One region of the Acinetobacter sp. C32I genome, then DNA from elsewhere that is predicted to be linked to it. Evidence: predicted binding sites of a transcription regulator. Region 1 holds the regulator's gene; each other region holds the start of a gene.
The links. Region 1 encodes PhoB, which activates phosphate uptake and scavenging genes when phosphate is short. Its sites were predicted from a motif close to TGTCATNAANCTGTCATAA; they were not measured.

Region 1 (3,292 bases):
ATACGTGTTGTCAATATAGTACACTCTAGCTTTAAGACAAATGGCAATAACCAACATCCTACATGTCATAATAGGCCTATTTACATTTCATGACTGATGATGTTTAAAAGAGACAAGGCATATTTTCAAAATTTGGTTATGCTAGTCAGCACAACATAGTTGAAATGCATATATTAGACACGCGGTTTAAAGACTTTTTAGGGAACGGTTTTTTCAATGGCAACTCAAGATCAAGCGACAAGCAAGAAAAAAAATACAGAAGCGAAAGAACGACAATTTAAAGGTCTGTCTTTAACCGAGCGCAAAGAAGCACGTCGTGAAAAATTGATTGAAGCAGGTATTGCAACCTACGGCACACAAGGCTTTTTCTCAGTCACGGTCAAAGATGTCTGTAATGAAGCCAAGCTGACTGAACGCTATTTTTATGAATCATTTAAGAAAAGTGAAGAACTATTTCAAACCGTATTCTTAAAAATGATTGAAAAAATGCAAACCTGCTTAACCCAAGCTGTCCTCATGGCAGCACCTGAACCCAAGAATATGGTGACTGCAGGTTTGTCAGCGTTATTGAGCGCGATTAAAGATGATCCTCGTATGGCACGGATTATTTATATTGATGCCATGCTGGTGCAGGATTTACATAATCAAGCCACCATTCAAGAAACGCTGACCCAATTCGATCGCATTATTCAGGGCTTCGTGATGATCACCATGCCCAATGCCCCACATAGCACTGAAGAAGTCTCGTTGATGGCAACTGGCCTAAATGGTTATGTCACCCATATTATTATTCGTTGGGTCTCGGAAGGCTTCAAACAGCCTCTGGAAGATGTTTTGTCCGCCTGCTGTGCTGTCTTTTTGTCTTTTATCGAAACCACCTCGCAAAAAAATTAAAATCGTTTTACAGTTTTGTGACACACAAAGCTGTTAAACTACAGTTAAGTTAAGCAAATGAATTCATTTGCTTTATTGCTAGGCAAATTGTCATCAATCCGTCACGACTCTGCCCCATGCTTGTCACAATTTATTGCTAAATTCGACTTTATTAATTCTTTTGCAATGATATTGTCATAATTAATCTTTGTAATAAGCCTGTCATAACAACAAAACGGTTAAACCGTTACAGATTTTAAGGGTATTGCGCTGTGAAAGATGACTATATTTTAATTGTCGATGATGAGCTACCGATCCGCGAAATGATCCATACCTCTTTGGATATGGCAGGCTTCCAATGTTTACAAGCTGAGGATGCCAAACAAGCGCATCAGATTATCGTTGATCAGCGTCCTGCGCTTATTTTGCTGGATTGGATGCTACCGGGTGGCGTGAGCGGTGTGGATTTATGCCGTCGCCTCAAACGCGATGAAAATTTGGCCGAGATTCCTGTGATCATGCTAACTGCACGTGGTGAAGAAGACCACAAAGTACAAGGTCTGGACGCAGGTGCCGATGATTACATGACCAAGCCATTTTCAACCCGTGAACTGGTCTCTCGTATCAAAGCGGTATTACGTCGTGCCAATGCATTGAGCGGTGAGAAAGTGATTGATGCCAATGGTTTATTACTTGATCCTGTCAGCCAGCGCGTGAGTTTCGGCAACAGTATTTTAGATATGGGCCCAACCGAATATCGTTTATTGGCCTTCTTCATGACCCATCCTGAGCGCGCCTATACCCGTGCTCAACTCCTAGATCAGGTCTGGGGTGGCAATGTCTATATTGAAGACCGTACCATTGATGTGCATATCCGTCGTTTACGCAAAGTGTTAGAGCCTTTTGGTGTCGACCGTTTTGTACAAACCGTTCGTGGCACAGGTTACCGTTTTTCGACACGAGCAGATTTAGCAGTAGGTTAAAAATCCTTTATGTATGAGCCTTACCCCGTCCCTGAACTGGCACGTGAACACCAACGTTTTCGCTACAGCAGTTTATGGACCTTTGCAAAACAAGATTTAAGACTGTTACTTTTTTTCTTATTGATTGCAAGCTTAGTCGGATTCGGGGTGGGTTACTTCTGGAGCTGTATTTTTATTGCCTTCGTGCTGTTTTTTTTCCTACAGCTACGCTCGCTTTATCTGGTCAATGAATGGATTTCCAATCGCCCTTATGATGTCCCACCCAATCTGAACGGGATTTGGGGCGCTTTGCTGTTCAATGTTTACCGTGCACAACGTCAAGAACGCATTGTTCAAGCGGAGATGGTCGGATTGATTGATCGGGCGCAATCCTCTCTGGTGGCATTGGCCGAAGCGGTGGTTTTAATTGATGATCAACATCAAATCGAATGGTGGAATCCTGCCGCTGAGAAACTGTTAGGGATTAGCCCTTTGGATCGTGGCCGCAACTTATTGTCGATTCTGCGCCAACCCAATTTTATTGAATATTTCAACCATAGCCATCAATCTCCTGATGGTATCCGTTTACAGGCGCAGATGGATGAAGAACGTTATGTACAGGTCAAACTCACCCGTTTTGGTGGAGAAAGCCGTCTGCTGGTCGCGTATGACACCACACGGGTGCATAATCTGGAACAAATGCGTAAAGACTTTGTCGATAATATTTCACATGAGTTACGCACACCATTGACCGTGCTCAGTGGCTATATCGAAACCTTTACCGATCAAGATGATATTACCCCGCGTTGGAAACGTGCTTTCACCCAGATGCAATCTCAGACCAAACGGATGAATGCCTTGGTCAATGACCTCTTATTATTATCAAATTTAGAAAATAATAAGAAAGTCGCAAAGAATCAGATTATTGATATGGCCAATCTGATGAACCAAATCTTTGATGATGCCCGTGCCTACAATCTCGATTATGGTCATACCCTCAATCTGGATATTGATAGCCATTGCGACCTGATTGGTTCTGATATCGAAATTGCCAGTGCATTCAGTAATTTAATTACCAATGCGATTAAATACACGCCTGCAGGTGGCATCATCACCATTGGCTGGCATGAAGATGGCGATCATGCGTACTTTACCGTACAGGATAATGGCATCGGGATTAACCCAAAACATTTGCCGCGTCTAACAGAACGTTTCTACCGTGTCGATAGCGCACGTAGCCGTCAAACAGGTGGAACAGGATTAGGGCTTGCGATTGTGAAACACGTGTTGATGCAACACGGTGCGCACTTGGAAATTACCTCTAAAGAAAATGAAGGTTCGACCTTTACTGCGGTGTTCCCGAAAGAACGCTTATACCGCATGATTTAAACCTGAAGGGAACTGCTAAGTTCCCTTAAATATGATGTGATCATTCCACTAAAATAATATAATAAATT
Region 2 (3,292 bases), 1.2 Mb from region 1:
ATTCAGCCATTCAGCCATTCAGCCATTCAGCCATTCAGCCATTCAGCCATTCAGCCATTCAGCCATTCAGCCATTCAGCCATTCAGCCATTCAGCCATTCAGCCATTCAGCCATTCAGCCATTCAGCCATTCAGCCATTCAGCCATTCAGCCATTCAGCCATTCAGCCATTCAGCCATTCAGCCATTCAGCCATTCAGCCATTCAGCCATTCAGCCATTCAGGGCATCATAAATTGACAGGAGTATGCTGACCCACTTTAAAAGGACAACTCATAGCTAAAATCAGACAATCTTGAAGAAAAACGAAAGGAACAGACATAAAAAAGCTTTGCCGAAGCAAAGCCTTTAAATTCTATCTGAAACTTAAGAATTCAACATTATGAAACGAACTGCAAGAACAACCAGTATAAGCCACCTGACAATGCAATGGTCGCGGGTAAAGTAAAGATCCACGCCGAAAGAATGGTTTTTACTGTTGCGAAATTCAGACCAGATCTATTCGCAACCATAGTACCTGCAACCGCACTGTTTAATACGTGTGTGGTTGATACCGGCATACCTAAGCCATCTGCTGCAGCAATAGTACTCATCGCGACCAATTCAGCTGACATCCCCTGACCATAAGTCATATGGTTCTTACCAATACGCTCACCAACAGTCACTACAATGCGCTTCCAACCCACCATCGTACCTAGACCAAGTGCCAGTGCTACCGCAACTTTCACCCAGTTTGGAATATATTGGAGGAATGAATCCAAGCTACTACGATATTCTTTAACCACTTTCGCTTGGTCTTTATCCATTTCTGGTAAAGCTTCCGCTTTGTCTAAACGTTTGAACGTGGTGGTACTTAAATACATGTCATTGCGGATTTCACTGACAGCAGCTTCAGGAATCGCCTTAAGATCGCCATAACCTGCAACACGTGTACCTAAATGAGCCGTCATACTTGCAAGTGCAGGTACAACTTCAGCAGTCTGTTCTTTGGTTTGAATATACTTGGTTAATACATCACGCGCTTTTTCATCTGTCAGCTCGTTTTGATTAACATTTAAAACCGTCGCAGTTTGTGAAGAAAGCTGCTCAAAAGACTGTAAATGCTGCGCATCCAAGTTTTTGTTCAATGAATAAGCCAATGGAACCAAACCGATCAAGATCAACATGATCAAGCCCATGCCTTTTTGACCGTCATTTGAACCGTGTGCAAAACTTACACCCGTACAGGTAAAAATCAAGATTGCACGAATCAGTGGTGGTGGTGGCTTATTGCCTTCTGGTGGCTGAAACAGCTCCATTTGGCGTTTAAAGACTTTCTTCACCAATAAGAATAGGATTGCGGCAAAGGCAAAACCAATCAATGGCGAGAACAATAAAGCCTTACCGACTTTAATCACCTGATCCATATCAATACCACTACTGGTCGCACCAGCAGACGCATTTAAAATATGGTTCATGATGCCCACACCCAAAATCGAACCGATTAAGGTATGTGAACTTGATGCAGGAATCCCCAAAAACCACGTTCCTAAATTCCATAGGATTGCCGCGATTAACAGTGCAAAAACCATCGCAAAGCCAGCACCACTGCCGACATTCATGATCATTTCTACTGGGAGTAATGCAATAATACCGTACGCTACTGCACCACTCGCCACCATAACCCCAAGGAAGTTACAGAAACCAGCCCACATTACTGCCGCTGGAGCAGGTAATGCATTGGTATAGATAACCGTCGCTACAGCGTTCGCCGTATCGTGAAAACCATTTACAAATTCAAAGCCTAAAGCAATGAAAAGTGCCGTCGATAAAAGAATAACTGAATATAAACTTAAAGGCGGTACATGTGCCAAGTCAGCACTAAGCTGAAAACCGATATAAATCAGTGTTGCAACAATAACTGTTAAGAACACCGGCATAAAAAATTTCGGTGTTGGTACATGTACATTCGTCGATTTTGCCTGAGAGCTGGCAAGCGGTGAATCCGAAGCAGGAGGAAGATTAGAATTCATGTAGACGGTTAGAGGATAATAAAATCCCCTGTATTGTTTAATTAAATTATGACAATTATATGACAAAGGACTGTCACATAAAGCCAAAATTTCATGTTTTCATCACATTTTTTTGTATTTTTCAGTAATAAATCCACCTTATTTTTTATTTTAATTAATAAAAAACAATGCATTATAAAATCAAAAACAGCGATAGAACTGTTTGTCTGATTTTGCAACAAACGCTACGAAATATGACATTAAACTGTCACATTTCGAACTGGATGTTTTCTTTTTAAGCATTATTCAATTCAATTGTGACAACTTCATGAACATTTTATGACATTTTCTAAGTGACCCGATGAATCACTGTTCAAGCTTGCTGAAAATACGCGCTTTGACGTAGCTTCTGTTACAATGCCCCTGCTTTTTATCTTGATCATCGACTGGGGTTTCTGAATGTCCACGCTTACCACCCTACAATCACTTCTTGCCCAACGCATCCTGATTATTGATGGTGCAATGGGAACCATGATTCAACGCCATAAACTAGAAGAAGAAGATTATCGTGGTGAACGTTTTGCAGATTGGGCATCAGACCTTAAAGGTAATAATGACTTATTGGTTTTAACCCAACCTCAGATTATTCAAGGCATCCATGAAGCTTATTTGGATGCAGGCGCAGATATTATCGAAACCAACAGCTTTAACGGCACCCGTGTTTCAATGTCTGACTACCACATGGAAGACCTTGTTCCAGAGATCAACCGCGAAGCGGCACGCTTAGCCAAAGCAGCATGTGAAAAATACTCAACCCCAGAGAAACCGCGTTTTGTTGCAGGCGTACTTGGCCCTACCTCACGTACCTGTTCGATTTCACCGAATGTTAACGACCCTGCATTCCGTAATATTACTTTTGATGAACTCAAAGAAAATTATATTGAAGCTGCCCACGCCTTGATTGAAGGCGGTGCAGACATCCTCTTGATCGAGACTGTATTTGATACCTTGAACTGTAAAGCCGCGATCTTTGCAGTGAAAGAAGTATTCAAACAAATTGGTCATGAACTGCCATTGATGATTTCAGGCACCATTACCGATGCATCAGGTCGTACCTTAACAGGCCAAACCGCAGAAGCGTTCTGGAACTCAGTTCGTCACGGTGATTTACTCTCAATTGGTTTTAACTGTGCCTTGGGTGCAGACGCGATGCGTCCACACGTTAAGACGATTTCTGATGTTGCAGATACCTTTGTTTCTGCCCATCCAAACGCGGGTTTACCGAATGCCTTTGGTGAATATGA
Region 3 (3,292 bases), 1.7 Mb from region 1:
TCGGTTTGAGTAATGAACCTACTTGACGTTTAGCATCTAGTGCACGATTAAAGCCAGTAAAGTCTTGAGTTGAACCAACGGCAGCGACTAATTCACCATTTTCTGGATGCGCAACCAGAACAGCACCTTGCAAGTTTTTCAATCGGGCAGGGTTGGCTTTGGCTAAACGATCCACGGTGCTCTTAAAGGCATTTTGGACTTGGGTCTGTGCAATTGGATCAAGTGTGGTAAAGATTCTTAAACCTTGATTGGTGATATCGCTTTCTTGGTATTCTGTACGCAGTTGACGACGGACAATATCAAGGAAATCTGGGAATTTTGCAGGACCTAAGGTTGGTTTACTCACCACATTTAAAGGGCGGGCAATTTCGTCTTGGTATTCAGCTTCGGTTAAATAGCCCATCACCATCATGTTATTTAATACAACATCACGACGTTTTTTTGCAGATTCTGGATTACGCCAAGGGTTGTATAATGAAGGACCTTGAACCAGACCAACTAAAAAGGCTTGTTGTGAAATATTTAGTTCACGTAAAGGTAAGCCAAAGTAAAATTGCGATGCCAAACCGTAGCCATTGATCGAGTAGCTTCCGTTTTGTCCCAAGTTTACTTCATTTAAATAGGCTTCCAGAATTTCATCTTTACTGTAATGTAATTCGATCAACAGCGACATTAGCGCTTCATTGACTTTACGCTTTAACGTTTTCTCTGGAGAGAGATAGAAGTTTTTAACCAACTGTTGGGTTAAGGTCGAACCACCTTGGCGACGGCCACCTGTGGCATTGCTGACCAAAGCACGTGCCGTACCACGAATTGAAATACCATGATGGTGGTAGAAGTTACGGTCTTCTGTTGAAATTAACGCTTCAATCAGAGTTTTGGGTACTTTATTCAGCTTAATCAGAACACGGTCTTCATTATGTTGCGGATAAATACCGCCAATCAATAAAGGTTCTAAACGTGCAATCCCTGTATTCGATGGTTTGGTCGAACGAATTTCGCTGACTTGACCATCAGCAAAAGCAAGTTCAAGCACTTGTTCAGGTTCGGTACTGTCACCGTAATCAAAGCCACGGGTATGCACAAACATTTTGTTGCCTTGTACCACATAGCTACCTGATTTGTCGTAATTCGCTGTGTTTTTATAACCCAGTAATTTTAACTCTTGGGTAAAATTCTCTTGGGTAACCGGTGCATTAGAATAGATTTCTAATGGGCGAGCAAACACCTTGGCAGGGATGTCCCAACGCTGACCTTCAAACTTGTCACGAATAATATTATCCAAGCGGATCAGATAGATACTAAAAGCAACAAAGACACCTATCACTAACATTGAGAAAATGAGTGCTAGAAAACCAATACCACGTTCAAACTTCATAGATTTGCGTTAAAACCAAAACAATGTCGGTAATGATGCGATAGCTTATTGTCATTTTGCAATCATAAAACTGTGAATAAATAGCTACATGTAATAAAAAGTTTAAGGATGTGTTGACATTAATCGTATAAAAAAACAACGGATAGACATTTTTATACTTTTTAATCAATCATCAACGCAACATTGGTTGTTAATGATATGATAGTCAGTAATCGCGACGGAGCTGAATTATTCGTGCAAATTTCACATAAATCCTTTCGAAATATTGGTCTAATTGGACGACCAGACAAATATTCTGTAGTAGAAACGTTATGTTTAATTCATGATCATTTGATCACTTTAGGCTTAAACCCCGTTTTTGATCAGGAAACAGCCAAACTGGTGCCTTATAGTCATGGGCAGACCGTTAGCAGAAATTTACTGGGTGAAGTGGTTGATCTAGTCGTGGTTGTCGGAGGGGATGGTTCATTACTACATGCTGCACGTGCATTGGTTCGACACAATACCCCTGTAATCGGCATTAACCGTGGTCGACTGGGTTTCTTAACCGATATCAAGCCAGCAGAAGCGATATTTAAGCTTGATCAAGTCTTGCAAGGTCAGTTTCAGCTGGATCGCCGTTTCTTGTTGGAAATGGAAGTCAGAACCAATGGTGAAACGATTTATGATGCAATTGCATTGAATGATGTGGTACTGCATTCGGGAAAATCGGTTCATATGATCGATTTCGAGCTGAATATTGATGGGCAATATGTCTATCGTCAGCATAGTGATGGCCTGATTGTTTCCACGCCAACAGGTTCAACCGCGTATTCACTTTCAGGTGGCGGGCCAATTTTGCATCCGAGTATGGATGCGATTGCACTGGTCCCGATGCATCCGCATACTTTGTCATCACGACCAATCGTGGTTGGTGGGCAAAGTGAGGTAAAGATTACCATTCGTGAAAACCGTGTTCTGCCGATGGTCAGCGCAGATGGCCAACATAGTGTTGCATTAAATGTCGGTGACACTGTGCATATTCGCAAACATCCGTTTAAACTAAGCTTATTACATCCACCCGGTTATGACTTCTATATGGCATGTCGTACCAAATTGGGGTGGAATCAAGATTTTGAATCTTTTCAACAGGATGACTCATGAATATTGAACAAATGCTCGCTATTTTAAATCCTGAAATTGTTGAGCGTCTTCGTACTGCTGTTGAAATTGGTAAATGGCCAAATGGTATTGCATTAACCAAAGAACAGCGTGAAATCTGTATGCAAGCGGTGTATGCATGGGAAATGGAACATTTGCCAAAAGAACAGCGCAGTGGCTATATCGATCGTGGCACCAAAAAAGACGGTGAGGAATGTGATGATGATCATCACCATAACGAGCCAGAATTCAAGCCAATTCGTTTTGTGTAATTTAAGAAGCTCAGTAATTACTGGGCTTTTTTTATGTTTATCAAAATATAATAAAGAATCTTATGAAACGTTTAAAACCTGTTTACACACTATTATCTCTTATATTGTTTAGTGGTGCTGCATTGGCCAAACAACCCATTGAATGTTTACTCAATGTGAGGGTTATTGCAAGTCAGCAATACACTTCACCTCAAGCTCAATATACAAGTATAAAGAATGATGGTTATCCCATGTTGTTGATTGGGATTCAGGTGATGGAGGCAGAAACAATGCGGAACTCTCAAACAATCAAAGCCCATCATACATATTGTAAGACGCTTATAGGTCAACAACGAGATGTATATCTTTCGGGGCCCCATGATCCGAACAAGATTACAATCAAAATAGGCGATCAATTGAGCTTAAGAAATATTCATTCTTCAGCTCAGGAATATCTGTTTTGGCCAGATTTTTATTATGTTGAAGATTAAGTGCATTTAAATGGCCTATTGTGCTGTAGCTA

Region 2: a site for PhoB is predicted at 2,244-2,262, ahead of NDN13_RS08460 (inorganic phosphate transporter). Genes of this name have one in related genera too.
Region 3: a site for PhoB is predicted at 1,428-1,446, ahead of NDN13_RS06245 (NAD(+) kinase). Genes of this name have one in related genera too.

Annotation. Positions count from the first base shown of each region.
Region 1 is NZ_CP098480.1:2,914,809-2,918,100, forward strand. It holds gene NDN13_RS13910 (TetR/AcrR family transcriptional regulator) at 217-894, shown strand; gene phoB (phosphate regulon transcriptional regulator PhoB) at 1,146-1,856, shown strand; gene phoR (phosphate regulon sensor histidine kinase PhoR) at 1,866-3,224, shown strand.
Region 2 is NZ_CP098480.1:1,730,020-1,733,311, forward strand. It holds gene NDN13_RS08455 (hypothetical protein) at 1-251, shown strand, start outside; gene NDN13_RS08460 (inorganic phosphate transporter) at 378-2,009, opposite strand; gene metH (methionine synthase) at 2,448-3,292, shown strand, end outside.
Region 3 is NZ_CP098480.1:1,257,567-1,260,858, reverse strand. It holds gene mrcB (penicillin-binding protein 1B) at 1-1,378, opposite strand, end outside; gene NDN13_RS06245 (NAD(+) kinase) at 1,613-2,521, shown strand; gene NDN13_RS06240 (YeaC family protein) at 2,518-2,790, shown strand; gene NDN13_RS06235 (hypothetical protein) at 2,853-3,260, shown strand.